3 regions of the Microbacterium sp. NPDC078814 genome follow, and region 1 is predicted to be linked to each of the others. Evidence: predicted binding sites of a transcription regulator. Region 1 holds the regulator's gene; each other region holds the start of a gene.
The links. Region 1 encodes LexA, which represses DNA repair genes until DNA is damaged. Its sites were predicted from a motif close to TCGAACANNTGTTCGA; they were not measured.
Positions count from the first base shown of each region.

Region 2: a site for LexA is predicted at 6,891-6,906, ahead of AB0300_RS15995 (DUF222 domain-containing protein). Genes of this name have one in related genera too.
Region 3: a site for LexA is predicted at 3,537-3,552, ahead of recA (recombinase RecA). Genes of this name have one in related genera too.

Region 1 is NZ_JBFBLT010000001.1:32,600-42,166, forward strand. Features, by position in the region: gene priA (bifunctional 1-(5-phosphoribosyl)-5-((5-phosphoribosylamino)methylideneamino)imidazole-4-carboxamide isomerase/phosphoribosylanthranilate isomerase PriA) at 1-434, opposite strand, end outside; gene hisH (imidazole glycerol phosphate synthase subunit HisH) at 547-1,182, opposite strand; gene hisB (imidazoleglycerol-phosphate dehydratase HisB) at 1,179-1,796, opposite strand; gene AB0300_RS00180 (histidinol-phosphate transaminase) at 1,793-2,878, opposite strand; gene AB0300_RS00185 (LysM peptidoglycan-binding domain-containing protein) at 2,947-3,315, opposite strand; gene AB0300_RS00190 (hypothetical protein) at 3,472-3,600, opposite strand; gene lexA (transcriptional repressor LexA) at 3,599-4,285, shown strand; gene metE (5-methyltetrahydropteroyltriglutamate--homocysteine S-methyltransferase) at 4,368-6,677, opposite strand; gene AB0300_RS00205 (methylenetetrahydrofolate reductase) at 6,699-7,646, opposite strand; gene AB0300_RS00210 (prolyl oligopeptidase family serine peptidase) at 7,831-9,567, shown strand, end outside.
Region 2 is NZ_JBFBLT010000009.1:84,208-93,774, reverse strand. Features, by position in the region: gene AB0300_RS16020 (sugar ABC transporter permease) at 1-52, opposite strand, end outside; gene AB0300_RS16015 (ABC transporter substrate-binding protein) at 63-1,352, opposite strand; gene AB0300_RS16010 (GntR family transcriptional regulator) at 1,480-2,196, shown strand; gene AB0300_RS16005 (DUF4127 family protein) at 2,237-3,739, shown strand; gene AB0300_RS16000 (glycosyltransferase family A protein) at 3,867-5,468, shown strand; gene AB0300_RS15995 (DUF222 domain-containing protein) at 5,517-6,860, opposite strand; gene AB0300_RS15990 (extracellular solute-binding protein) at 7,125-8,198, shown strand; gene AB0300_RS15985 (ABC transporter ATP-binding protein) at 8,234-9,250, shown strand; gene AB0300_RS15980 (iron ABC transporter permease) at 9,252-9,567, shown strand, end outside.
Region 3 is NZ_JBFBLT010000004.1:122,251-131,817, reverse strand. Features, by position in the region: gene AB0300_RS09475 (DNA translocase FtsK) at 1-1,733, shown strand, start outside; gene pgsA (CDP-diacylglycerol--glycerol-3-phosphate 3-phosphatidyltransferase) at 1,733-2,308, shown strand; gene AB0300_RS09465 (CinA family protein) at 2,305-2,793, shown strand; gene AB0300_RS09460 (helix-turn-helix transcriptional regulator) at 2,935-3,243, shown strand; gene AB0300_RS09455 (DUF3046 domain-containing protein) at 3,262-3,486, shown strand; gene recA (recombinase RecA) at 3,747-4,793, shown strand; gene AB0300_RS09445 (regulatory protein RecX) at 5,183-5,656, shown strand; gene miaB (tRNA (N6-isopentenyl adenosine(37)-C2)-methylthiotransferase MiaB) at 5,706-7,250, shown strand; gene miaA (tRNA (adenosine(37)-N6)-dimethylallyltransferase MiaA) at 7,247-8,158, shown strand; gene AB0300_RS09430 (dihydrofolate reductase family protein) at 8,193-8,741, shown strand; gene dapF (diaminopimelate epimerase) at 8,751-9,567, shown strand, end outside.

The DNA of each region.
Region 1 (9,567 bases):
GCCGCGAGGGTCGTGCCGCGGACGTCGAGGCCGACGGCGATCGCCTCACCGAAGCGGCTGATCACGTCGGCCGCCCACTCGGGGTTCTCCAGAGCGGCGGTGCCGAGGTTGATGCGGGCGGCGCCGCTCTCCAGAGCGGCCTCCAGGCTCGCGTCGTCCCGGATGCCGCCGGAGAGCTCGACGTTGACGTTCTTGAACTGCTTGATGACCTTGCGCAGGATCGGCGCGTTGCTGCCGCGTCCGAACGCCGCGTCGAGGTCGACGAGGTGGATCCAGGAGGCCCCCTGCGACACCCACTCCCCTGCCGCGTCGAGCGGGTCGCCGTAGCTCGTCTCGGTCCCGGCCTCCCCCTGCGTGAGACGGACCGCCTTGCCGCCGGCGACATCGACCGCGGGAAGGAGCGTGAGCGAGGGGGACTGCGCGAAGTCGTTCATGGGGTCCTTGGTTCGGGTGGGTCTGCGGCCCGAGCGGGCACGAGAGACGAGGGTAGTCCGCCGCGGGGCGCGGGACAAACCGCGTGACGCCGGGCGCCGACGCAGCTGGGGGTCAGAGGCTCTGCACCCAGTTCCGGAGCAGCTGGATGCCGGCGTCCCCGGACTTCTCCGGGTGGAACTGCGTCGCCGAGAGCGGGCCGTTCTCGACGGCCGCGAGGAAGGGGCCGCCGTAGGTCGCCCACGTGAGCACGGGCTGCGGGAACGGCGGGATCACGTCGAGCTCCCAGGACTGCGCGGCATAGGAGTGCACGAAGTAGAAGCGCTCCTGCTCGATGCCGCGGAACAGGACGGTGTCCTCCCCCGGCTCGACCGTGTTCCAGCCCATGTGCGGCAGGACCGGCGCGTCGAGCTCCGTCACAGCACCCGGCCACTCGCCGAGGCCCGCGGTGTCGTGCCCCCGCTCGACGCCGTGCTCGAACAGCACCTGCATGCCGACGCAGATGCCGAGCACCGGTCGGCCCCCCGCGAGACGACGGCCGATGATCTCGTCGCCGCCGTGGGCGTGCAGGGCGTCCCGCACAGCCTGGAAGGCGCCGACACCGGGCACGACGAACCCGTCGGCCTCCAGCGCCTCGGCGCGGTCGCGGGTCAGCACGGCATCGGCTCCCGCGGCGACGAGCGCCTTCACGGCGGAGTGGACGTTGCCGGACTCGTAGTCGAAGACGGCGACCCGCGGCGCGGCGCTCACAGCGCCCCCTTGGTCGACGGGATGCCGTCGACGAGAGGATCCAGGGCCTTCGCCTGGCGGAACGCCCGCGCGAACGCCTTGAACTCGGCCTCGGCGATGTGGTGCGGGTCGCGCCCGCTCAGCACCCGCACGTGCACGGTCAGCGCGGCGTTGAAGGTGATGGCCTCGAAGACGTGCCGCACGAGGGATCCCGTGAAGTGCCCGCCGATCAGGTGGTGCTCGAAGCCCGCGGGCTCCCCCTCGTGCACGAGGTACGGGCGGCCGGAGATGTCGACGACCGCCTGCGCGAGCGCCTCGTCCAGGGGGACGAGGGCGTCGCCGTACCGGGAGATGCCGGACTTGTCTCCGAGGGCGGCCAGGACCGCCTGGCCGAGCACGATCGAGACGTCCTCCACGGTGTGGTGCGCGTCGATGTGGGTGTCCCCGGAGGCCCGCACGGTGAGATCCGTCAGCGAGTGCTTGGCGAACGCCGTGAGCATGTGGTCGAAGAACGGCACCGAGGTGTCGATGCGGCTCGCACCGGTGCCGTCGAGGTTCAGCTCGACCTCGACGGTGGACTCCGACGTGCTGCGCACGCGGCTCGCGGTGCGTGCGGTGGGCGCGGGGATGGTCATGATGCCGATCCTATCGAGGCCAGGGCGTCCAGGAACGCCGTCGTCTCCGCCTCCGTGCCGGCGCTCACCCGCAGGTGGCCGGGGATGCCGACGTCGCGGACGAGCACACCGCGGTCGTACAGCTGCTGCCACGTCGCCTGCGGATCCGCGACGCCGCCGAACAGCACGAAGTTGGACCACGAGAGGTGCGGGGTGTACCCGAGGGCTTCGAGCGTCGCCGTGATGCGGTCCCGCTGCTCCACGATCTCCTGCACCATGCCGAGCATGACGTCGGCGTTGCGGAGGGCGGCGACCGCGGCGGCCTGCGTCAGAGCGCTCAGGTGGTACGGCAGTCGCACGAGCCGGAGCGCGTCGATGAACGCCGGGTCGGCCGCGAGGTAGCCGACGCGGGCGCCGGCGAAGGCGAAGGCCTTGCTCATCGTTCGGGAGACGGCAAGGCGCGGCCGTCCTTCCAGGAGGGTGAGGGCCGACGCCGCATCCCGTGGCGCGAACTCCTGGTAGGCCTCGTCGACGATCACGACGCCGCGGGCCGCCTCGTAGACGGCCTCCACGACGTCGAGCCCCAGCGGGGTGCCGGTCGGGTTGTTCGGCGAGCAGAGGATCACGATGTCGGGGTCGGCCGCGCGCACCTGCTGCGCCGCCTCCTCCGGGGTGACCGTGTAGTCGGGCTGACGGGTGCCCGCGATCCAGGACGCGCCCGTCCCCTTCGCGATGAGCGGGTACATGGAGTACGTGGGCGCGAATCCGAAGGCCGTGCGTCCCGGCCCGCCGAACGCCTGGAAGATGTGCTGCAGCACCTCGTTGGACCCGTTGCCCGCCCAGATCTGCTCCGGCGTGAGGCCGTGACCCAGGTAGTCGGCGAACGCCTCCCGCAGCGTCGTGAACTCGCGGTCCGGGTACCGGTTCACGTCTCGGATCGCCACGGCGATGTCATCGAGGATGTCGCTCGCGACCTCGTCGGGAACCGGATGCGTGTTCTCGTTGACGTTCAGCGCCACCGGCAGCGGGGCCTGCGGCGCTCCGTATGGGGTGAGTCCGCGCAGATCGTCGCGGAGCGGGAGATCGTTGAGGGAGAAGGTCACCCTTCCCATCTTAAGAGGAGCAGGGAGAGCCGAGGTCATCGTGACGATTCGGCCGGGAGGACTCGGCGTCAGTCGGTGTACCGCGCCGGCAGTGCGAGCTCCTGGCCGACCTGGAGCTCCCCGCCGCGCAGCAGGTTCATGCGGGTGATCTCACCGATGACATCCCGCGGGTCGGCCTCGGGAGCGATGCTGCTCGCGATCGACCAGAGGGTGTCGCCGGGCATGACCGTGACGGTCTCGACGGAGACGGCCGGCGCGTCCGCGCCGGAGGCGGTCGCGCTGCCCCCGCTGAGCGCGGCGAAGGCGATGCCCGCCGCGAGCGGGACCGACGCGAGCGCGAGCAGAGTGCGACGGCCGCGTGCCGTGATCCGCAGCCGGGTGGCCGGACGGGCCGATGCCGGGAGGGCGGTCGCGGTGCTGAGGCTGATGCTGCTCATGTCTGCTCCTTACTGTCCCGGCGCCGGAGCCCGGGGAGGTTGGCGTAGCTTTCGCATCCGCGCCTCGGCCGGGAGCCGTGGATGCGAAGCTACGTTCCGAAGATATCTTCGAGTTCGAACATCTGTCAAGCTGTCTTCGAAACCATGCCCCGCGAATCAGCCGACACGCTCGAACAGATCTTCCAGATCGGCGCTTTTCTCGGATACGGTTTCGATAAGGACACCCCACCACGGGCCACCGACATTCGAAGCGGCACGTCGGATCACGCAGTGAAGGAGCACCATGAGCGACACCTCAGCCCTCGAGTCCGAGGCGCCGCGCACCCGCCGTCGCAAGAGCCTCAGCCCGAAGCAGATGGCGATCCTCGAGGTCATCCAGGCCTCGATCGCGCAGAACGGCTATCCGCCGAGCATGCGCGAGATCGGCGACGCCGTCGGGCTCAAGTCGCTGTCCAGCGTCACCCACCAGCTCGGTCAGCTCGAGCTCAGCGGCTACCTGCGGCGCGACCCGGGCAAGACGCGTGCCATGGAGGTCCTGATCGACCTGCCCGGCACGGGCGCGGAGAACCCGGCGGACGTGGCGACCCCCGTGGGCGATGCCGCACTGGTCCCACTGGTGGGGCGTATCGCCGCGGGCGTGCCGATCACGGCGGATCAGCAGGTCGAGGAGATCTTCCCGCTCCCCCGGCAGCTCGTCGGCAAGGGCGACCTGTTCATGCTCAAGGTCTCCGGGGAGTCGATGATCGACGCCGCCATCTGCGACGGCGACTGGGTCGTCGTGCGCTCGCAGAACACGGCGGAGAACGGCGAGATCGTGGCTGCCATGCTCGACGGCGAGGCCACCGTCAAGGTGCTCCGTCGTCGCGACGGTCACACGTGGCTGCTCCCCCGCAACTCTGCCTTCGAGCCGATCCTGGGCGACGAGGCGGTCGTGCTCGGCAAGGTCGTCGCGGTCATGCGCGCCGTCTGAGTCCCCGCATCGTCGGTGAGACAACAACGAAGGCCCTCCCGGGCGCACCGGGAGGGCCTTCGTGTGTCCGGGGACGACCGCGTCAGGCGGTGACCACCACGTCCTCGCGCACGCGCCGCGTGGCCTCGACGATGTTCCGCAGCGACGCCGTGGTCTCGGCGTATCCGCGGGTCTTCAGACCGCAGTCCGGGTTCACCCAGAGCTGACGGAGGGGGATCTCCTCCACCGCACGCCGCAGCAGGGACTCGACCTCCTCCACGGTGGGCACGCGCGGCGAGTGGATGTCGTACACGCCGGGGCCGATGCCGTGGTCGAAGCCCACCTCGGCGATGTCCGCGACGACCTCCATGCGACTCCGGGCCGCCTCGATGGACGTGACGTCCGCGTCGAGCGCACGGATCGCGTCGATCACGACGCCGAACTCCGAGTAACAGAGGTGGGTGTGCACCTGGGTCGCCGCCGCAGCGCCGCCCGTGGCCAGACGGAACGAGGCGACGGACCAGTCGAGGTACGCCGGCTGGTCGGCCTGCTTCAGCGGGAGCAGCTCCCGGAGCGCCGGCTCGTCGACCTGGATCACCTGGATGCCCGCGGCCTCCAGGTCGGCGATCTCATCGCGGAGCGCGAGCGCCACCTGGTTCGCCGTCTCCCCCAGCGGCTGGTCGTCGCGGACGAAGGACCACGCGAGGATCGTGACGGGGCCCGTGAGCATCCCCTTCATGTGCTTCGCCGTGAGCGACTGCGCGTACGCCGACCAGCCGACCGTGATGGGCGCGGGACGCGAGACGTCTCCCCAGAGGATCGACGGGCGCGTGGCTCGCGAGCCGTACGACTGCACCCAGCCGTGCTGCGTGACCGCGAAGCCGTCGAGGTTCTCCGCGAAGTACTGCACCATGTCGTTGCGCTCCGGCTCACCGTGCACGAGGACGTCGAGACCGAGGTCCTCCTGCAGGGAGACGACCGCCGCGACCTCACGGCGCAGGAACTCCTCGTAGTCGTCCTCGGGGATCTCGCCGCGGAGGAACTGGGCGCGGGCGCGGCGGATGTCGCCGGTCTGCGGGAAGGAGCCGATCGTCGTCAGGGGCAGCGCTGGCAGGCCGAGGGCGTTCTGCGCCTCCTCCCGCTCCTGGTACGGGGCACGGGCGAAGTCGGCGTCGCTCAGCGCACGGGAACGCACCGCACCGTCGCGCACACCGGGAGCGGTCAGGCGGTCCTGCAGTGCAGCGGTCGCGGCGTCCAGCTCGGCCCCGATCGCCGTGCGCCCTTCGGACAGGCCGCGGGCGAGGGTCACGACCTGCTGCCCCTTCTGATCCGCGAAGGCGAGCCAGGAGACGAGGCGCGCGTCCAGCGCCGTCTCGTCCTCCACGTCGTGCGGCACGTGCAGCAGCGAGGTCGAGGTCGATGCCGACACCGGGGCCCCGAGCGCACGGAGCGCCTCCAGAGAATCGAACGCCGCGGACAGGTCGCCACGCCAGATGTTGTGACCGTCGATCACACCGCCGACGAGGGTCTTGCCCTCGAGGCCCGGCACCGCGTCGGGCACGGTGCCGCGCACGAGATCCACGGCGATGGCCTCGACGGGGGCGGCGGCCACGGTCGCGAACGTCGCGCCGAGGCTCGCGTACGGGGCCGCGACGAGGATCGAGGGACGCTCTTCGGCGTTCCCGAGCACCGCGAGCGCGCGCTCCGCGGCGGAGGCGAGCTGTGCGGTCGTCGCCGGCAGGGACTCGCTCACGAGGGCGGGCTCGTCGAGCTGTACCCACTCGGCGCCCGCGGCGCGCAAACGGGCGAGCAGGTCGACGTAGACGGGCAGCACATCCTCCAGCCGCGAGAGCGGCTCGAAGCCCTCCGGCGCGTCGTCCGACGCCTTCGCGAGCGCCAGCAGCGTGACCGGTCCGACGACCACGGGACGCGTGACGAAGCCGGCGGCGACGGCCTCGGCGACCTCGCGCACCAGGCGGTCGCTGGCGAGGGAGAACACCGTCTCCGGACCGATCTCCGGCACGAGGTAGTGGTAGTTCGAGTCGAACCACTTCGTCATCTCCAGCGGCGCCCGCTCGCCCTCGCCCCGGGCGACGGTGAACAGGGCGGAGAGGCCGATCGACCCGTCGGCCTCGCGCAGGTCGTCGAAGCGAGCAGGGATCGCGCCGACCGTGACGGCGGCGTCGAGGACCTGGTCGTAGAAGGAGAAGGACTCCGGGATGGACGAGTCCGTGCGGCCGAGGCCGAGCCCCGCCAGGCGCTCGCGGGTCGCCGCGCGCAGGTCCGCGGCCGTCCGCTCCAGCTCCTGCTCGTCGATGCGGCCGGCCCAGAACGCCTCGACGGCCTTCTTGAGCTCGCGGCGACGGCCGATGCGGGGGTAGCCGAGGATGGTGCCCTCGGGGAATGCGGTCATGGTGTTTCCTTTCGGCGGGGACTAGTGCCGGAGCGCCGGGACGATGCCGGCTTCGGCGAGGACGGTCAAGACGGTCTCGTGCTGGTTGAAGGCGTAGAGATGCACGCCGGGGGCCCCGCCGGCGACGACGTCGGCGGCGAGGCGCGCGGCCCAGGAGATCCCGATCTCCCGGCGCCCTTCGGCGGTCGGCTCGACATCGAGGGCGATCGCGAGCTCGCTGGGCAGGTCCTCCCCGGTCAGCTCCAGCACCCGGGCGAGCCGGGCCGGCGATGTGATCGGCATGATGCCGGGGAGGATCGGGATGGTGACGCCTCCGGCGCGGGCGCGCTCCACGAAGGCGAGGTAGTCATCGGGGTGGAAGAAGAGCTGCGTGATGGCGAAGGTCGCCCCCGCGGCCTGCTTGGCGAGCAGCGCCTCGACATCCTGCGTGCGGTGCGTGGCCCGGGGGTGCCCCTTCGGGAACGCGGCGACCGCGATGTCGACCTTCTGCCGCGGGGCCACGAGCGCGGCTCCGGGGAGACCGGGGACCGGAGACTCCTGGTACGGCGCGCGCTCGGCCTGGACGCGATCAATGAGCTGCACGAGCTGGGCGGCGCTCTCCAGGTCGCCCAGGAAGGGCTCGCTCTGTCCCGCGGGCGGGTCTCCGCGCAGGGCGAGGAAGCGGAGGATCCCGGCGTCGAGGAACTCCCGGATGAGCGCGGTGGCTCCGGCGTAGGTGTTGCCGACGCAGGTGAGATGAGCGAGGGGTTCGACGTCGGTGTGCTCCCGGATGAAGCGCAGCACATCGAGCGAGCGGCCGCCGGTGGAGCCGCCGGCGCCGTAGGTCACCGACAGGAACTCCGGGCCGGCCGCGGCGAGACGACGGACGGTCTCGTGCAGGGCCTCCTGGCTCGACTCCGAGCGCGGCGGGTAGAGCTCGAAGGAGAACGGCACGCGGGAGGCGCGGGAGGCGTCGAACGTGGAAGACATCTTCTCTCCAGGGGACAGGGGCCGGGGTCCGCGCACGACGAAGAGCACGTCGTTCGCGGGCGGGTGCCGGGCTCGGCTGTCGCTCCACGCCCGGGATGAACCGGGCGTTTCCAGAAACCTAGAACACGCCCTCGGACCGCCGCACGAGTGTGACGTCGTGTGTCACCGCCCGTAGGCTCGAGGCATGTCCTCACCGTTCGGCTCCTGGCCCTCCCCCTTCACCGCGAAAGCCGTCGCAGGAGCGGCGCCGCGCATCGACGGGGCCCGCTTCGTGGGTGACGAGGTGTGGTGGGCCGAGTCGGTCCCGGCCGAGGGCGGACGCGTCACGGTGCGCAGCTCGACGGGCGCGGAGATCCTCCCGGCACCCTGGAACGCCCGCTCCCGCGTGCACGAGTACGGGGGCGGTGCCTGGACCGTCGACGGCGACACCCTGTACTTCGTCTCCGGCAACGACCAGCGCGTGCACCGGATGGATCGGGGTGCCGAGCCGAGCCCCCTCACCGCCGCCGGCCCCGCGTACGGCGGGCTGCGCGTGCAGAGCGGCCGACTGCTGGCCGTGCGGGAAGACCTCTCGACCGACCCGCACCGCCGCGCGATCGTGGAGATCCCCGTGGACGGTTCGGCCGCCGAGGACGCCTCCGCGATCCGGGTGATGGTCGAGGGTCCCGGCTTCTTCGCCCATCCCGCGCTCTCGCCCGACGGCAGCCGCGTCGCCTGGGTCGAATGGCAGGCGGACGGCATGCCCTGGGAGAGCGCCGCGCTCGCGATCGGAACGGCGGCCGGCGGGACGATCACCCGGGTCCCCACCTCCGCCGCCCTGCAGCCGGAATGGATCGGCGACGACACGCTCGTGTTCGCCGACGACGGCTCGGGACGCTGGCAGCTTCAGCACCTCGCGCTCGACGGCCTCCAGCCCGGTGCCCCGCGCCCGCTCACCTCGTCCGACGCGGACACCGGCTACGGCCTGTGGGTGCTCGGCAACCGCTGGTTCCAGCCGCTGGCGGACGGCCGCCTCGTGGCCGTCCGCACCGACGGGCGCGACGAGGTGCAGCTCGTGTCCCCGGACGGCGAGACGCGCGCGATCGCGGTCCCGGGCGACGGGCATCTCAGTGTGGACGACGTCTCCGGCTCCCGCGTGCTGCTCAGCGGAGACGGCTCGCGCGTGACCTCCGGCATCTGGTGCGTCGACGTCGACAGCGGGGCCGTCGAGACCGTCACCGGCGGCGCTCCGGTCGACGAGGACTGGATGCCGGCGGCCCAGCAGCTCGTCGTCGAGGGGGCGCACGGCCCCGTGCACGCCTTCGTCTATCCGCCCGCCGCGCCCGGAGAGCCCCGCGGCGCCGACGGCGAGCTCCCGCCCTACATCGTGCTCGTGCACGGCGGGCCCACCGCCCATGTCACGGGAGCGGCCTCCGCCTCGATCGCCTTCTTCACGAGCCGGGGAATCGGGGTCCTCGACGTGAACTACGGCGGGTCCACCGGTTACGGTCGGGCGTACCGCGACCGCCTGCAGGGAGAGTGGGGCGTCGTGGACGTGGACGACGTGATCGCGGCCGCCCGCGGGCTCGCCGACGCCGGGCTCGCCGATCCCGCGCGCATCGCCATCCGCGGCGGCTCGGCGGGCGGCTGGACGGTGCTCTCGGCGCTCGTGCGGGGTGGCACGTTCGCCGCGGGCATCAGCCGCTACGGCGTCGCGGATCTGCGTATGCTCGCCGCCGAGACCCACGACTTCGAGGCGTCGTACCTCGACGGCCTCGTCGGTCCGCTCCCCGCCGCCGAGGACGTGTACATCGAGCGCTCGCCTCTGACCCACGCCGACCGCATCGACGTGCCGGTGCTGCTGCTGCAGGGCGGGGAGGACCGCGTCGTACCGCCGTCCCAGTCGGAGGCCATCCGCGACGCGCTGGCGGCGAACGGCATC
Region 2 (9,567 bases), on a different contig from region 1:
GTCCGGCAGGAGCGTTCTCCTGCCGGACCCGGGGTGCTGTTGCCGTGGTCACGAGGACCGGCTCACTTCGAGGCGTAGGAGGCCATGCGCTCCTCGACGGTCGCGATCGCCTCCTCCGGGGTGGCGGTCAGTCGCACGACCTCGTCGAACGCGGTCGCGAGGTCGGTCGCGTACTCGGCGCTGCACGGACGGCTCGCCAGGGACTTCGCGTTCGGGGACGACGCGGCCTCCGCCCAGACGCCGAAGTCCTGCAGCTCGTCGAACGCAGCGCTGCCGGCGAGGGAGGAGCGGCCGGGGAGGTTGCCGAGCGCGACGGCGAACTTCTCCATGGGCTCGTCGCTCACGAGGTAGGCGAGGAACGTGGCCGCCTCCTCCTTGTGCTTCGAGTTCGCGGGGATGAAGAGGGTGCTCGCGGTGACCTGCGTGCTGTTCTCCAGGTCCGGCGAGGCGGCGGGGATCGCGGTCACGCCCCACTCGAAGTCGGGGGCGATCTTGGCGGCGCTGGCCGACCGCCACTCGCCGTCGATGATCATGGCGACCTGGCCGCTGAAGAACGGGTCCTGCGCGGAGAGGTACTCGCCCTGTCCGGACACGAACGTGGCCATGGCGTCGGCGCCGACCGGCTCGATCACGTTGTCCTGATACCACTGCAGGGCCTCGAGGTTGCCGTCTTCCGCGGGGGTCGGGCCGTCCTCGCCGTCCCAGCTCCCGCCGAAGGCGTAGCCGAGGGTCGTGAGGGTGGTGCTGTCGTTCGCCGAGCCGAGTCCGAGCTGCGTGATCTTGCCCGACGCGTCCTTCTTGGTGAGCTTCGGGATGGCGGCGGCGAGCTCGTCCATCGTGGTCGGCGGGGTGACCCCGGCCTCCTCCAGAAGCTGCGGGTTGTAGAGCAGCTGGAAGCTGTGGATGGCGATCGGCAGCGAGTAGATCTTGCCGTCGTAGGTCATCTGCTCCATGGCGCTGGGGACGAAGTCGTCGACATCGATGTCCTCGGCGGCGATCGCCTCGTCGAGCGGCGCGAGGATGCCCTTCGAGGCCCAGGCGCCGACGGTGTTGCCGAAGTTGTCGGAGATGTCGAAGGAGCCGTTCGACGACGACATCGACGTGAGCTGCTTCTGGGTGTCGGGGCTGGAGACGCCCGTGACGACGATGTCGTCCTGACTGGCGTTGAAGTCGGCGATGATCGCCTCCAGCGCCTTCGCCTCCTCGCCTCCCCACAGGTACGAGAACGTGATCTCGGTGGGGCCGTCCGCGTCACCGCCGCCGCCGGCGCAGCCGCTCAGGGCGACGATCGTCGCCGTGCCCACCGCCCCGGCGACCAGGACGCGTCGGCGCATGTTGTGCTTCACGTGCATGGGGATTCTCCGCTCATCGTTGACCGTGCAAAGGATTGGAATAGACCAATTAAGAACCGCTGAGAGGAGACATTGACACAATCCCGGGTGATCGTCAAGATTGGGTTAGTCCAAACGAGGGGGAACCATGGCGGCGATCGAGGGCGTCACGAAGCACGAACGCGTGCGGCGGCATCTGGAGAAGGTCATCGACCAGGGGCTCGCACCCCACGAGAAGCTGCCGACGGAGCGCGAACTCGCGGAGTCGCTCGAGGTGAACCGGCAGACGGTGCGTCGCGCCCTCGACGAGCTCGAACGGGACGGCCTCGTGTACCGGCTGCAGGGAGCGGGCACCTTCGTGAGCGCCTCGCGGATCAGCAAGGCGTTCGAGCTGACCTCGTTCTCGGAGGACATGCTCGCCCGCAACATGCGACCCGGCTCCCTCTCCGTCGACGTGGGCACCGCGGCAGCCGGGCAGACCGCAGGGTACGCCTTGAACCTCAGCCCGCAGTCGCCCGTCGTCCGGATCCGCCGGGTGCGCACCGCCGACGACATCCCGATCTGCCTGGAGGTGTGCTCGATCGCGGCCGACGCGGTGCCGGGCCTGGAGGACGGCATCGAGGGCGACTCGCTCTACGACGACCTGCGCACCCGTTTCGGCATCACCGCCGTGCGCGCCGACCAGGAGATCCACGCGGTCGTCCTCGACGAGGAGCAGGCGGCCGCGCTGCAGACGCCGCCGTTCTCGCCCGCCTTCCTCGTGAAGCGCACGACCTACGACGCCCGCAGCCGCCCGATCGAGTACGCCGAATCGGTGTATCGCGGCGACCGCTACTCGTATCTCGTCTCCATCGCCCGCCCCTGATCCCCGATCTGCGACCCCCTTCACCGACGAAAGGCTCCTCGTGTCCGACCCGATCCTCCGCCCGCGCATCGCGCTGCTGCCCCTCGACGACCGCCCGGTGAACGTCAAGCTCCCGGGAGACGTCGCGGCCGTCGCGGGCGTGACCCTCGACGTTCCGCCCGCCGAGATCCTCCCCTCCTACCGGACCGCGGGCGACGCCGACGGGCTGGGTGCCTGGCTGCGCGAGCGTGCCGCGGATCCGGCCACCGTGCACCTGGTGGTGTCGGTGGACATGCTGCTCTACGGGGGCCTCATCGCGAGTCGCACGAGTCATGACACCACTCGCGACGTGCTGGCGCGCCTGGACGTGCTGCGCGAGGTGCGGCGGATGCGGCCCGACCTGCCGATCTCGGCGGTGTCGCTGGTGACCAGGGCGAGCAACTCCTACTCCGCGGCCGAGGAGCCGACCTACTGGACGGAGCACGGCAAGGAGATCCACGCGCTCGGCGGCGACGCGCACCGGCTGCTCGGCGAGACCGAGGTGCTGCCGCTCGACGAGCTGACTCCGGTGCCCGCCGCGGTCGTCTCCGATTACTCGTCTCGGCGGCTGCGCAATCACATCGTGAACCTCTCCACGCTCGGCCTCGTGGAGGACGAGACCCTCGACTTCCTGGCGATCACCGCCGACGACACCGCCCCCTTCGCGGCGGGAAGCGCGGAGCAGGTCTGGCTCCGGCACTGGATGCGGATGCTGCCGTCGGGCCGGCGCGTGCTGATGTACCCGGGGGCCGACGAGGTCGGGGCCGCGCTCGTCGCCCGGGCCCTCGCGGCGAACGCCGGGGTGACCGCCTCGTTCTCGGTGGCCTGCGCGGACGCCGCCGGCATGGAGCGCGTCCCGCCGTACGAGAACATGTCGCTCGCGGCCTCGGCGAGCCGGCAGATCCGCGCAGCCGGTGCCGAGGAGGTCGCCGCGGGAGGCGACGTCACCCTCGTGCTGCACGCCCCGGACCCCGACCGGCACGACATGTTCCGCGGGCGGCCGGAGGTCGTCGACGTCGAGGCCGTCGCGGGGACGGTCGCACTCGTGCGGGAGCGTCTGGAGGCGGGGGAGCATGTGGCCCTGGCCGACGTGCGCTACCCGAACGGCGCGGACGAGGCGCTCGTACGCGCGCTGGCGGAGGCCGGACTGCTCGGGCGCCTGGAGGCCTTCGGCGGGTGGAACACCGCCGGGAACACGCTCGGCAGCGTCGTCGCGGTGGCCGCCGCCGGAGTGGTGGGCCGGGCCACCGGCTCCTTCGACGAGCGCGCCGCGCGGATCGCCCTGCTCACGCGGCTGCTCGACGATTTCGCCTACCAGGCCGTGGTGCGCACCGATGCGGGCCCCTCCCTCTTCCCCGACATCTACCCGATGGCCGAGGATGCGCAGGTCGCGACGGCCGAGCGCGTCATCCGTGCGGAGCTGACGGCCCTCCTGGAGTCGATGCTGCCCGCCGAGGACGTGCGGATCGCGGAGCTGACCCTCCCCTGGCGGCGCTCGTTCGAGATCGGTCTCACCCTGCACTGATCCTCCACGGCGGCGGCATACACCCGGGACCGCCGCGAGCCTGGCGCGCTCCACAGGAAGGGATGGTTGGCTGGAATCTCCGGCGGGGGAGATTCGGGCCGGTCACGATCACAGGGGGATGACGTCCATGAGCAGTGCGACCGGGGACGAGGCGGCCGGGGGCCGCGTGCGGGTGAGCGTGGTGGTGCCGGTGTTCCGGCCGAAGGCGTCGTTCGACGACCTCATCGCCTCGCTCGACGCGCAGACGCTGCCCGCGGGGTCCTTCGAGGTCCTGCTCTGCGACGACGGCTCCGGGGAGGAGACGGCCGCGCGGCTCGAGAGCATCGCGAAGGACCGTCCGCATGTGCGCGTGCTGTCGCTGCCGCACTCCGGGTGGCCCGGCACTCCGCGCAACCGGGGTGTCGAAGAGGCCAGAGGGACGTACGTGCAGTTCGTCGATCAGGACGACCGCCTCTACCCGCGGGCGCTGGAGCGGCTGTGCGACTACGCGGACGAGAACGGCTCCGATGTCGTGGTCGGCAAGGAGGTGGGCATCGGACGCAAGCTGCCCGCCAAGATCTTCCAGCGCGACATCCCGCACGCGGTGCTCGGGGAAGACCCGATCCTGGAGATGCTGACGCCGCACAAGATGTTCCGGGCCGCCTTCCTGCGGGAGAACGGCATCCGCTTCCCTGACGGGAAGGTGCGGCTCGAAGACCATCTCTTCGTGATGCAGGCGTACTTCGCCGCCGATACGATCTCGGTGCTCGCGAGCGAGCCCTGCTATGCGTGGGTGAAGGAGCCGGGGAGCGCGAGCTCGGCCCGCATCGAGCCGGAGTCGTACTTCCCGCATCTGGAGACCGTGCTCGACGTGGTCGAGGCGAACACCGAACCGGGGAAGGTGCGGGATCGGCTGCTGCGGCACTGGTTCCGCGGCAAGATCCTCAACAGGATCGCCGGGCGACGGATGGTGAAGTACCCGGCGGAGTACCGCGACCGTCTGCTGGACGTGGTCGTGCCGCTCACGCAGCGTCGTTTCGGACCCGGCGTGGACGCGGGGCTGTCGTTCCCGCAGCGCATCCGCGCCGCTCTGCTGCGCGCCGACCGCCGCGACGACCTGCTCGCCTTCGCCGCCTTCGAGGCCGAGACGACCTGCACCGCCGCCGTGACCTCGGCGCGCTGGTCGCGGGGAGGGCTGCAGCTGACCGTGCGCGTCCGCGTGCGCCGGAACGGCGAAGAGGCCTTCGTGTTCGAGACGGTCGGCTCGGCGGATCATCTGCTGTCCCTCCCGCTGTCGACGACGGAGGATCTTCCCTCGGGCCTGCTGAACGCCCGCAAGGAGCGCCGTGCCGACCGGGTCGACGTGGTCGCGCAGGACACCCCGGAGCCGGGCCAGGCCGCGGAGTCCACCGCGGGTTCGGAGCGCAAGGTCGGCGGGCGCCGACCGAAGCGCCTCGACGCGGTTCCCATCGCCGTGGACCCCATGAAGGTGTTCCGCGAGGACGGTGCGCGCGACGCCGATCTGTCGGTCGCGGTCCGCGTGGCCGGCTGGGTGTTCACGGCGCCGCTGACGGCCGCCCCGGACGTGGTCGCACACCTCGGCCGCTCGCCCCTTCTCGCGGGCCGGCGGGTCGAACTCGTGCGGAACGACGACGGCAGCCTGCGCCTGCACCGGGAATGGCCCGGAGGCGCCTGGCGTGACGCCCTGGCACGCACCGCGCGACGCGTGCGCTCCCGCCTCCGCCGCTGACAGCCCCACAACGCCCCGCGCCCGAACTCCCGCACCCGCGCACCGCACTCAGGCCGCGACATCGAAGCGCGCCCGTCCGCCCAGCCGGGGCGTCCGCCGCGGGTCGACCCACGCCGGCGGGAGGAACCATGGCCGGCCGGCCACACCGGAACCCTCGATGACGATCTCCCACCCGTTGTCATGGATGCGGTGGTGACAGGTCTCGCAGAGCAGGATCCCGTTCGAGAGATCGGTCGGACCTCGGTCGCGTTGCCACCAGCGGAGGTGGTGAGCCTTCGTCATCCCCGGGGGAAGCCCGCACATCGCGCACCCGCCGTCCCGCTCGACCAGCGCCAGGCGTTGGGCTCGGGTGAAGAGGCGCTTCTCGCGACCCCAGTCCAGGACCTCGCTCGCCCCGCCGAGCACGCAGGGGATGACGCCGCCACCGGCAGCCATCCGCCGCGCGGCACCGATGTCGATCACCTGGTCGAGCCCGTCGATCGTCGCCGACCCGGTGCCGACCTGGAGATCGTCGAGGGACACGCGCACGACCACCGTCGCCCCCGCGAGCGGCACCCGATCACCCTCGCACCCGAGCACATGCCCGCAGAAGAGGGCCAGCGCATCGGCCTGGATCATCGCGACCGAGCGCCGGTCGGCGTCCGGCGACCCGGCGTCAGGCGCATCGAGGCGGGCGGCGAACACGGCGGACACGTGCCCGCGGATCGCAGTGACGACCGGCGCCGCGGTCTCGGCATCGAGCTGCGCGTGCAGGTGCACCATGCCGTCACGCTCGAAGAGGCGCAGTCCGCGCCGAGCGCGCTGCGCCTCCGCCCGCGGCGCCACGCCGTCGGGGTCGAGCCACGCTTCGGCGCGGAGGACGAGTTTGCGCACCGCATCGAGCTCGAGCCCCTCGGCTGTGGCGGCCAGCACCCGCTCCGCCTCGGCGATGCGTTCCGCTCCCGCGGCCACGCGGCAGCGGTCCAGCAAAGCGACGAGGAGACCAGCCGCCGGCGCTCCGAGGGCACCCGACGCGAGCGCTTCTCGGAGGAGCGGGTACCGCGCGGGCAGCGGCGCGCCGAGCAGATCGCTTCGCGGGGCGGTCGCCTCTCCCACCTTCACCAGACGCTGCGCCTCGCCCGTCGAGATGCCTGTCATCGCGGCGATGAGCTTCGCCGCCGTACGGTACCCGCGTTGCTTCGCCAGGCTGTCGGCACCGAGCTCGGCGCGCGACTCCCGGGCGATGCCGGCCGCCACGTCGACGTGCAGTGCATCGAGCCGGCGCCGCAGGAGTCCGATCGCGTCGGCGACGTCGACGAGCTGCGCGCGGGAGAGCTCCGGCGCATCGCCCGCGGCGCCCCACGCCTCGTCGAGACGCTCCATCGCCTCGCGCAACCCGGACATTTTCGACATGCTTCATTTTATCTTCCAGTGGCCCGACTTTCGAAGATTTGTTCTAACGGATGCCGGCATTCCGCCCGACCGACAGGGATCTCGCGTCCGGATCCGGCGCAGACCCCCGCCCGTTCACCTCATCGCATCCTCGCGTTCACGCCGCGCGCCTATCTTGAGTGCGGACGCGCGACCGCGCTCACGAAACCAGACAATCTTTGTGCCTTCAGCACAAGAACCGGTAGTGTCGCATCGACACACCTCGAAGGCGAGAAAGGGACGAACATGGCCGACAGGCAGCAGAGGCGCTGGGCGCTCATCGGATCGACGGCCGCGGCGGCGATCGCGCTCACCGGATGCACGGCGGGCGGCGACGGAGACGCGGGCGGCAGCGACGGCGGCTCCGGGGACACCCTCATCGTCTACACGAACTCCAACAGCGACGGCCGCGGTGAGTGGATCACCGAGAAGGCGGCGGACGCGGGCATCGACATCGAGATCGTGGGTCTCGGCGGCGCCGACCTGACGAACCGCATCATCGCGGAGAAGAACAACCCCGTCGGCGACGTGGTCTTCGGCCTGAACAACATGTTCTTCGAGCAGCTCAAGACCGAAGAGGCCATCACGGCCTACGAGCCGAGCTGGAGCGGTGAGGTGCCCGCGGACGCCGGCGACCCGAAGGACGGCGCGTTCTGGCCGCTCGTGGAGCAGGCGATCGTCACGGTCTACGACGAGAACCGCATCAGCGACGCGCCCACCGACCCCGACGACCTGTACACCGACGAGGCGTTCGCCGGCCGCTACGAGGTCAACCCCGCGCTCGGCCAGGCGACCCCGCAGCTCGTGCTCGCCAGCATGCTCACCCGTCACCTCGACGAGGACGGCGACCTCGGCGTGAGCGACGAGGGCTGGGACCTGGTGAAGTCGTACTACGCCAACGGCTCCCCCGCCGTGGAGGGCACCGACCTCTACGCCCGCATCACCCGCGACGAGGTGGACTACGGCGTGCTGCCGTCGAGCGGCATCTCCGCCCGCGACGAGGAGTACGGCACCAGCACCGGGATGATCGTGCCCGAGTACGGCGTCCCCTACGTGACCGAGCAGATCGCACAGATCAACGGCACAGACAACGAGGACAAGGCACAGGAGTTCATCGACTGGTTCGGCAGCGCCGAAGTGCAGGGCGAGTTCGCCGCGGAGTTCAACGCCATGCCGGTGAACGAGGGCGCGGTCGAGAAGGCCAACCCCGAGGTCGTCGAGCTCATGGGCACGCTCGACCGTCAGGACATCGACTTCGGTTTCGTGAGCGAGAACCTCGGCGCCTGGGTCGAGAAGGTCACGCTCGAGTACATCGGCTGACCCGCGCAGTCCCGCACCGGCAGAGAGAGAAGACGATGATCCGTTTCGACGACGTCGAGGTCGTGTTCGGCGACCACCGTGCGGTCTCGCACCTCGATCTGGAGATCCAGGAGGGTGAGTTCTTCACCCTCCTGGGTCCGTCCGGATGCGGCAAGACCACCGCCCTGCGCACGCTCGCGGGGTTCATCGAGCCGACCGGCGGCCGCATCCACATCGCGGGTCGCGACGTGACCCGCGTGCCGAGCGAGAAGCGCGGCGTGGGCATGGTGTTCCAGAACTACGCGCTGTTCCCGAGCATGAACGTGCGGGAGAACATCGCGTTCGGCCTCTCGGTGCAGAAGGTGTCGAAGGCCGAGCAGCGGCGGCGCGTGGACGAGGTCGCCGACCGCACCGGGCTCGCCGCGTCGCAGCTCGAGAAGAACGTGGCGGAGCTGTCCGGCGGCCAGCAGCAGCGCGTCGCCATCGCCCGGGCGCTCGCCCTCACCCCCAGCATCCTGCTGCTCGACGAGCCGCTGTCGAACCTCGACGCCAAGCTCCGCGTGCAGCTGCGCGAACAGCTCAAGGAGCTGCAGCACGAGGTCGGCGTGACCACCGTGTACGTCACCCACGACCAGGAGGAGGCGCTCACCCTCAGCGACCGGATCGCCGTGCTCGACGCCGGGACGCTGCAGCAGGTGGGCACCCCGGAGGAGATCTACGACCGCAGCGCGACGCCCTTCGTCTGCCGGTTCATCGGCGAGAACAACCGCCTCAGCCCCGCGCAGCTCGTCGCGATCGGCGCAGGCCTCGACGCCACGGCCGAGAGCTACGTGCGGCCGGAGAAGCTGCACCTGGCGTCGCCGTCCGCGGCCGCCAGCGGCACGGCGTCGCTCGACGGTACCGTCGCGGAACGCACGTACCACGGCAGCCACAGCGTCTACACGGTGTCGGCGGCCGATGGGACGCTCCGGGTGAGCGTGCCGGCCGCGGCGAGCGCGCACCGCTGGGACGTCGGCGACGCCGTGCGCATCGACGTCGACCCGCGGTGGATCCTGCAGTACCCGGCGGCGTGACATGAGCGCTCCGCAGAACGACTCCCGCCCGGTGCCGCCGCCGTCCGCGGCCATGACCGACGCGCCCGGCGCCCTGACGACCGAGGCCGCCGAGGCGGGCACCGCGACGAAGCCCCGCCTCCGCCGCGGACGGCCCGGCAGCGTGCGCGCGATGCTCCGCTCACCGCTGGCCTGGGTGACCGGCATCGTCGTGATCTGGTTCGCCGCGGCCTTCCTCGTGCTGCCGAACGCCGAGCTGCTCGCCGCGACCTTCTTCCCGGACGGCCAGTTCAGCATCCGCGCCGTCGAGAAGCTCCTCGGCAGCGAGCGCGCACTGA
Region 3 (9,567 bases), on a different contig from region 1:
AGACGACCGCGCTGCTGGACGACGAGTCGGACACCGGCGAGATGCCGGAGCTGCCCGGACTGGACGGCTTCGGCACCGAGGGCCCCGGCGACCGCGGTCCGCAGGCCCCCGTGGCCCCCTACATCCTCCCGTCGCCGGGTGTGCTGTCCGAGGGACCGCCCTCGGTGGCCCGCTCGGAGGCGAACGACCGCATCGTCGAGCAGATCACCAGCGTCCTCGACCAGTTCAAGGTCGACGCCAAGGTCACCGGCTTCTCCCGCGGTCCGACGGTCACGCAGTACGAGGTCGAGGTCGGCCACGGCGTCAAGGTCGAGAAGATCCTGCAGCTCAGCAACAACTTCGCCTACGCGGTCGCCTCCAACGACGTGCGCATCCTCTCGCCGATCCCCGGCAAGAGCGCGATCGGCATCGAGATCCCGAACACCGACCGCGAGACGGTCGCCCTCGGCGACGTGCTGCGGTCGGCGGCCGCGCAGAAGAGCACGCACCCGCTCACGATCGGCGTCGGCAAGGACGTCGGCGGCAACTTCGTCGTCGCCAACCTCGCGAAGATGCCGCACCTCCTGGTGGCGGGCTCGACGGGGTCCGGTAAGTCCAGCTTCGTGAACTCGATGATCACCAGCCTGCTCATGCGGGCGCGCCCGTCCGACGTGCGCATGGTCCTCATCGACCCGAAGCGTGTGGAGCTGACGAGCTACGCCGGTGTCCCGCACCTGATCACCCCCATCATCACGAACCCGAAGAAGGCCGCCGAGGCGCTGCAGTGGGTCGTGAAGGAGATGGACATGCGGTACGACGACCTCGCGTCGTTCGGCTTCCGCCACATCGACGACTTCAACCGCGCCGTGCGTGCGGGGGAGGTGGAGGTGCCCCCGGGCAGCGAACGGGTGCTCAAGCCGTACCCGTACCTCCTCGTCGTGGTCGACGAGCTCGCGGACCTCATGATGGTCGCCCCGCGCGACGTCGAGGACTCGATCGTCCGCATTACGCAGCTCGCCCGCGCCTCCGGCATCCACCTGGTGCTCGCCACGCAGCGCCCGAGCGTCGACGTCGTCACCGGCCTCATCAAGGCGAACGTGCCGTCCCGTCTCGCGTTCGCGGTCACGAGCGTCACCGACAGCCGCGTGATCCTCGACAGCCCCGGCGCCGACAAGCTCATCGGACAGGGTGATGCGCTCTTCTCGCCCATGGGCTCGTCGAAGCCGTTCCGACTGCAGGGTGCGTGGGTCGACGAGAAGGAGATCGACGCGGTCGTCAAGCACGTCACGCGTCAGGCGCGTCCCGAGTACCGTGCCGACGTCCAGGAGGCGATGGAGCCGGCGAAGAAGAAGGAGGTCGACGAGGACATCGGCGACGACCTCGAGCTCCTGCTCGCGGCGGCCGAGCTCATCGTCTCCTCGCAGTTCGGATCGACGTCGATGCTGCAGCGCAAGCTGCGGGTCGGCTTCGCCAAGGCCGGACGCCTCATGGATCTCCTCGAGTCGCGCGAGGTCGTCGGTCCCTCGGAGGGCTCGAAGGCGCGCGATGTGCTCGCGACCCCCGAGCAGTTGCCGCAGGTCATGGCGAAGCTCCGCGGCGAAGACGTTCCGTCGGCTCCTGCGGCTCCGGCTGCGCCCGCCGCCGCAGCGGTGCCGCCGGCCGAACGGGACCCGTTGGAGGCGCAGTACGACGGCCTGCCGGTCGTCGAAGCGGAGGGCGACGAAGACGCCTGGGGCCTGACGGGACGCGATTGATGGCGATCCCTCGGCAGCTCCCCAACGCCATCACGGTGGCGCGCATCCCGCTCGCCGTGGTGTTCTTCGTCCTCCTGCTCGTCGGCGGGACGTACGGCCTCGCCGATCTCACCGTGCGCTGGATCGCCGCCGTCCTCTTCATCGTCGCCATCTCGACCGACTGGGTCGACGGCTACCTCGCACGTCGCTACGACATCGTCAGCGACTTCGGCAAGCTCTGGGATCCGATCGCGGACAAGCTCCTCACCGGCGCCGGATTCGTCGGGTTGGCGATCCTGGGCGAGGTCTCCTGGTGGATCGTCGTGATCATCCTCGTCCGCGAGTGGGGGATCACCATCCATCGGCTGGTCGTCGCGAGCGAGCACGTTGTCGCGGCCGCCTGGATGGGCAAGATCAAGACGGCTTTCCAGGGGGTCGCCCTCGGCTGGGCTCTCCTGCCGCTGCACGTGTTCATCGGGCTCGGCCCGTGGACCGTCGTGACGACCGTCCTCATGGTCATCGTGCTCGTGCTCACCGTCGTCAGCGGGATCGACTACATCGTCGCGCAGGTGCGCGGCGCGCGTCAGAGCCGATGAGCGGCACGACACCGGCCGAGGCTCTGGACGCTCTGCGTGAGCGAGGCTGGACCGTCGGTGTCGCGGAGTCGCTCACCGGCGGTGCGGTGTGCGCGGCGCTCGTCGCGGTTCCCGGCGCCTCCGCCGTGCTCCTCGGCGGCGTCGTCGCCTACGCCACCCCCGTCAAGCACACGCTGCTCGACGTCGACACCGACCTGCTGGAGCGATACGGGCCGGTGCACCCGGAGGTCGCGCGGCAGATGGCTGCCGGAGTGCGCGACGCCGTCGCGGTGGATGGTCTCCCCGCCGATGTCGGGGTGTCCACCACGGGGATCGCGGGCCCGGAGTCCCCGGATGGGCAGCCCGTGGGCACCGTCCACATCGGCGTGGTCACCCCGACAGTGAGCCGGACCCGACCGTTCCACTTCGAGGGGGACCGCGACGCGGTGCGAGCACAGACGGTCGCGGCGGTCCTCGATGTGCTGGCCGCTGCGCTGCGGGAATAGCGGCCCGCCGCGTCATGTTGATACGGATGTGCTCACATTTAAACCACAGAGTGCAAGGGTAGATTCTGTGCAAGCCAGGAGGACTAGACTGGCCGTCTCTTCGAGGGAGACCTCGATTCACGAACTGCGGAGGAGGTTCCGATGATTCTTGTACGACAGGAGATCGGCGACGTGCTGAGGGACTTCCGTCTGCAGAAGGGGCGGACGCTCCGGCAGGTCGCGAGCAAGGCATCCGTCGCTCTCGGTTACCTCAGCGAGGTCGAGCGCGGACAGAAGGAGGCCTCGAGCGAGATCCTCGCCTCGGTGGCAGAGGCGCTCGACGTCCCCATCTCCACGATCATGCGCGAGGTCGGGGACCGCATCTCGGTGCTCGAAGGCATCCAGGTCTTCCCGGACGTCGTTCCGGACGACCTGGTCGCGTCCGTGGAGCCCGAGCTCTCGCTCCGCTGACACTCGGAGATCACCCTGATGCGACGCAGTGAGTTCCTGCGCGCCGTCGACGCCGAGTTCCATACCCGAGCATCTTCTCTGGTGAATGACCTCGTGCTCTCCGGCATGGGGGGACGAACGGCGCTCGAGGCTCTCGAAGCCGGGGTACCTCCGCGCGACATCTGGCTCGCGCTCTGCGCCGACATGGATGTCCCCGAATCCCGTCGCCACGGCGTGGGGCGTCTGGAGCCGCGCGGCCGGTGACGGCGGCTTCCCGGGTGTGCGGAAGTCCGACACGCCGAACGTGCGTGTTGTCGAAAATCTGTTCGAACCAGGCGTAGTCTTCTGCACAAGTGGTCAGACGGTTCTGGTCCCCACGATCCCCGGCTCCTCGACGCAATGTCGGAGGCCCGCCGTACCGTGAGGTCCAGGCTGAAAAGCCATACGCCTTGTCGGAGAGTTCCTTCCGCCGGAAGAGCCGCGACAGCCTACAGGCGGCAGCACACGCGCAGAAGGAGCACACCATGCCATCACCCGCCGACCGCGAGAAGTCCCTCGAGACCGCCCTCGCCCAGATCGACCGCCAGTTCGGAAAGGGCTCGGTCATGCGGCTGGGCAGCGATGAGCGTGCCCCTGTGGCCGTCATCCCCACCGGCTCCATCGCCCTCGACGTCGCCCTCGGCGTGGGAGGTCTGCCGCGTGGCCGCATCGTCGAGATCTACGGCCCGGAGTCCTCGGGTAAGACGACGCTGACGCTGCACGCCATCGCCAACGCCCAGCGGGCCGGCGGTATCGCGGCATTCATCGACGCGGAGCACGCGCTCGACCCCGACTACGCCGCGAAGCTCGGCGTCGACATCGACGCCCTTCTCGTCTCGCAGCCCGACACGGGTGAGCAGGCTCTCGAGATCGCCGACATGCTCGTGCGCTCCGGTGCCATCGACCTCATCGTCGTCGACTCGGTGGCGGCCCTGGTGCCGCGTGCGGAGATCGAGGGCGAGATGGGAGACTCCCACGTGGGTCTCCAGGCCCGCCTCATGTCGCAGGCGCTGCGGAAGCTCACCGGTGGTCTGAACCAGACGAACACGACGATGATCTTCATCAACCAGCTGCGCGAGAAGATCGGCGTGTTCTTCGGCTCGCCGGAGACCACTGCCGGTGGTAAGGCGCTGAAGTTCTACGCCTCCGTGCGTATGGACATCCGCCGCATCGAGACGCTCAAGGACGGCACGGACGCCGTGGGTAACCGCACCCGCGTCAAGATCGTCAAGAACAAGATGGCGCCGCCCTTCAAGCAGGCGGAGTTCGACATCCTCTACGGCGTCGGCATCTCCCGCGAGGGCAGCCTGATCGACTTCGGCGTCGAGCACGGCATCGTCAAGAAGTCGGGATCGTGGTACACCTACGACGGCGATCAGCTGGGCCAGGGGAAGGAGAACGCGCGCACGTTCCTGCTCAACAACGCCGACATCGCCCTGGCGATCGAGAGCCAGATCAAGCAGAAGCTCGGTATCGGCGGCCCGGCCGCCGCTCCGGGTGCTGATGAGCTGGCCGAGCGTCGCCCGGCCTGATGAGTGACCAGCGTGGGGGCGATTCCGAGCGGATCGCCCCCATCATCCCTCTCTTCGGCGGACCCACGCGTGCGGAGCATCCAGCCGCAGGCGGTGCAGACGAGTCGTCGTCCGCACCGCCTGCGCGGTCGGGGCCACCCGCGGACGCGGCGGGACTCTGGCGCTCGACGTGGCACGAGCCCACGTCGGCAGGGTCCCCGTCGGTCGACGACGGTTCTCCCAGCGCGAGGCACCCCGCCCGGGGTGCCTCGGCGCGGGCCGCTTCCCGGGGCGGGAAGACCACCACATTGCGCGCCGTCGGCGATACGTCCCGGTCGACCGGAGGGGGAGAGGGCACGGAGAACGGCCCCTCGGCGGCGGAGATCCGAGCGACGGCGGAGGAGTCGTTGGTGCGGAAGCTCCGCACGCGGTCACTGTCCGTCTCCGAGGCCCGGCTGGTGTTGAAAGGGCACGGGCTTGCGACGGACGCCGTCGAAGACGTGATCGACGACTTCGTACGGCGCGGATACCTCGACGACGCCGTGCTCGCCGAGCTCCTCGTCACGTCCGGCGTCGAACGCAAGGGCCAGGGGCGGGTCGCGTTGTCTCGTGCGCTCGCGCAGCGGGGCATTCCTCGTGACGTCATCGACGCCGCGCTCGACGAGCTGCCCGACGACGATGCGGAGCGGGCCCTGGAGTTCGCCCGGACCAAAGCGCGTTCGATGGGACGCCTCGACCCCGACGCGGCGCTCCGCCGGTTGATCGGGCAGCTGTCGCGCCGCGGGTACGGGGGATCGGTCGCCATGAACGCGGCGAAGACGGCGCTGCGGGAAGCCTCGTTCGGCGGGGGCGTCTCCGGCGTCCGGTTCGTGGACTCCGACTGACGGTTCGCACGCGATCGGCTCTCGACGACGCTCGTACAATGGGAGCATCATGACTATCCCCCGCAGTGAACCGACGATCATCAGCGCGTCGTCGGCGGCCGTCGACGATGACGGGCGCCAGCGATCCTACGAAGTGCGCACCTTCGGCTGCCAGATGAACGTCCACGACTCCGAGCGTCTGTCCGGGTCCCTGGAGAGCGCCGGCTACATCCGCGCCGAGGCCGGGGCCGAGGCTGACGTGGTGATCATCAACACCTGCGCCGTCCGGGACAACGCCGCCGGGAAGCTCTACGGGACGCTCGGGCACCTGGCCGCCGTCAAGCGCCGCAAGGCCGGGATGCAGATCGCCGTCGGCGGCTGCCTGGCGCAGATGGACAAGCAGGCCGTGCTCGACAAGGCCCCCTGGGTCGACGTGGTCTTCGGCACGCACAACATGGGATCCTTGCCCGGCCTCCTCGAGCGCGCGCGCCACAACGGTGACGCCGAGCTCGAGATCCTCGAGTCCCTCGAGGTCTTCCCGTCGACGCTTCCCACCAAGCGCGACTCCGCACACAGCGGCTGGGTGTCGATCTCCGTCGGCTGCAACAACACCTGCACCTTCTGCATCGTCCCGAGCCTCCGGGGCAAGGAGAAGGACCGTCGCCCGGGCGACATCCTCAACGAGATCCGTCTGCTGGTGGAGGACGGCGCCATCGAGGTGACGCTCCTCGGGCAGAACGTGAACTCCTACGGGGTGGAGTTCGGGGATCGTCAGGCGTTCGGAAAGCTCCTCCGCGCCGCCGGCGAGATCGAGGGGCTCGAGCGCATCCGCTTCACGAGCCCGCATCCCGCCGCCTTCACAGACGACGTGATCGACGCGATGGCGGAGACGCCCGCCGTCATGCCGCAGCTCCACATGCCGCTGCAGTCGGGGAGCGACCGGATCCTCAAGGCGATGCGTCGCTCCTACCGCAGCGAGCGCTTCCTGGGCATCCTGGACCGCGTCCGCGAGCGCATCCCGCACGCGGCCATCACGACCGACATCATCGTCGGCTTCCCCGGCGAGACCGAGGAGGACTTCGAGGACACGATGCGCGTCGTCGAGCAGTCGCGCTTCTCCGGAGCCTTCACCTTCCAGTACTCGATCCGCGAAGGCACCCCTGCGGCCACGATGCCGGACCAGGTGCCCAAGGACGTCGTGCAGGCTCGCTATGACCGGCTGATCGCGCTCCAGGAGCGCATCTCGCTCGAGGAGAACCAGAAGCAGGTCGGCCGGGAGGTCGAGGTTCTCGTGTCCACGGGCGAAGGCAAGAAGGACACGGAGACGCGTCGCCTGACCGGGCGGGCGCAGGACAACCGGCTCGTGCACTTCGAGGTCACTCCCGGGTCCGAGCTGCCGCGCCCAGGGGATGTCGTCACGGTGACGGTGACGCACGCCGCGCCGTTCCACCTCCTCGCCGACGACCCGACGGGTGCCCCGCTCCGCATCCGTCGGACGCGTGGTGGCGACGCCTGGGATCGGGGACAGGCCGAGTCGTGCGCCGTGCCGGCACCGAGCGACGGCGCTCCGCGCGCCGTCTCCCTCGGCCTGCCGACCCTCCGCGTCGGAGTGTGACCGCGCCTCGGCTCTGGGCCGTCGTCGGCGCGACCGGCACGGGGAAGAGCGATCTGGCGCTCGATCTCGCCGAGGAGCTCCGGCGGCGCGGCAACCCGGCGGAGATCGTCAACGCCGACGCTATGCAGCTCTACCGCGGCATGGACATCGGCACCGCGAAGCTGTCGGTCGCCGAACGTCGCGGCATTCCGCACCACCTCTTCGACGCGCGAGAGGTGACGCAGGACGCTGCCGTGGCCTGGTATCAGCCGCTCGCACGAGAGGCCGTGCAGCAGATCCACGCGGCGGGAGGGGACGCGATCCTCGTCGGTGGATCGGGACTCTACGTGTCGAGCGTCGTCTACGAGTTCCACTTCCCGCCCCGGGACCCCGCCATCCGCGAGCGTCTCGAGCAGGAACTCGATCGCGAGGGTGTCGGGTCCCTGCTCCAGCGGTTGCGTGAGCGTGATCCGGGGGTCGCGGCCCGAGTGGACCCGCGCAACGGGAGACGCGTGATCCGCGCGCTCGAGATCATCGAGCAGGGGAGCGCGACGCATGGTGCCGTCCTCCCCGAGACGCCGACGCTCTGGTATCCGCACACGCGTCTGATCGGGCTGCACGTGGATCGGGGCGAACTCGTCGCCCGCCTCGATGCGCGTGTGCGTCGGATGTGGGAGCACGGCCTGGTGGCCGAGGTCGCCGGGCTGCGGGACCGCGGTCTGGAGCGCGGGACGACAGCCCCGCGGGCGATCGGATACGCACAGGCGCTCGCACAGCTGGACGGTCGCTCCACCGCCGAAGAGGCGATCGCCGAGACGCAGGCTCTCACGCGACGCTATGCACGTCGACAGGTGTCGTGGTTCAAGCGCTACCCGGAGCTGGAGTGGGTGACGCCACCCGTGGCCGTCGCCGACCTGTTGCGGGACTGACCGCGATGTCGGTGGCCCGTGCGAGCATGCGCGTATGGCCACTCACTACTTCACCGCGTCCAGCCTGGACGGCTTCATCGCCACTGCCGAGCACTCCCTGGACTGGCTGCTGAGCCAGGACATCGACATGGAGGGTCCGATGGCGTACCCCGCCTTCGAGAAGAGCATCGGTGCGCTGGTGATGGGGGCATCCACGTTCGAGTGGGTCATGCGCCATGAGGAGGGCCGCTGGACGTACACGCAGCCCACGTGGGTGCTGTCGCATCGTGACCTTGCGGTGCCGGCCGGGGCCGATGTCCGGGTGACGAGTGCCGACATCCGCGACGTGCACAGCGCGATGCTCGACGCCGCGGGTGGCAAGGATCTTTGGGTGGTCGGCGGGGGAGACCTCGCCGGGCAGTTCGCCGACGCGGGGCTGCTGGACGAGGTCTGGGTGCAGTACGCACCGGTGACCCTCGGGAGCGGCGCCCCGCTGTTGCCGCGGCGGCTCGATCTGGAACTGATCGAGGTGGCTCGCAACCGCAGCTTCCTCTGCGGGCGCTATCGCGTCGCACGGCCGGGCGCAGGGTCGTCGGCTCCCTAGACTGGTCCCATGGTCGCATTCACCAAGGGGCACGGTACCGGCAACGACTTCATCATCATCGCCGACCCCGACGGGCAGCTGGAGTTGACGGCGGAGCAGGTCGCCGTGCTCTGCGATCGTCACTTCGGCATCGGCGCGGACGGCGTGCTGCGCGTCGTGCGCTCGTCCGCGATCCCGGAGGGTGCAGCCGCCCTGGCAGAAGAGCCGGATGCCGAATGGTTCATGGACTATCGCAACGCCGACGGCTCCGTCGCGGAGATGTGCGGGAACGGGATCCGGGTCTTCGCCCACTACCTCGTCCGCTCGGGTCTCGCGGCGATCGAGCCCGGCAGCACGCTCCCGATCGGCACCAGAGCCGGCGTCCGTGACGTCACCCGCAGCGTGAGCGGCTATCAGGTCGACCTCGGCGCGTGGAAGCTGTCGGGAGACGACCCGCTGGTGCGCGCGGACGGGCTGACCGTCACCCGTCCGGGACTGGGCATCGACGTCGGGAACCCGCACGTCGTGGTGGCACTGGCCTCGGACGCGGAACTCGGACTGCTGGAACTCACCCGCACGCCGGAGCTGGAGCCGGCTCCGCCCGCGGGAGCCAACGTCGAGTTCGTGGTGCCCGGTGAGCCCCTCGTGCGCGACGGCATCGGGCACGTGCGGATGCGTGTCTTCGAGCGCGGCGTCGGCGAGACACTGAGCTGCGGGACGGGTGTCGCCGCCACGGCTCTCGCTGTGCGCTACTGGGCCGGCGCACAGGCCCCCGACAACTGGCAGGTCGAGGTTCCCGGCGGCACGCTCGGAGTTCGCATGTTCCCCGCCGAAGACGGGGAGCACG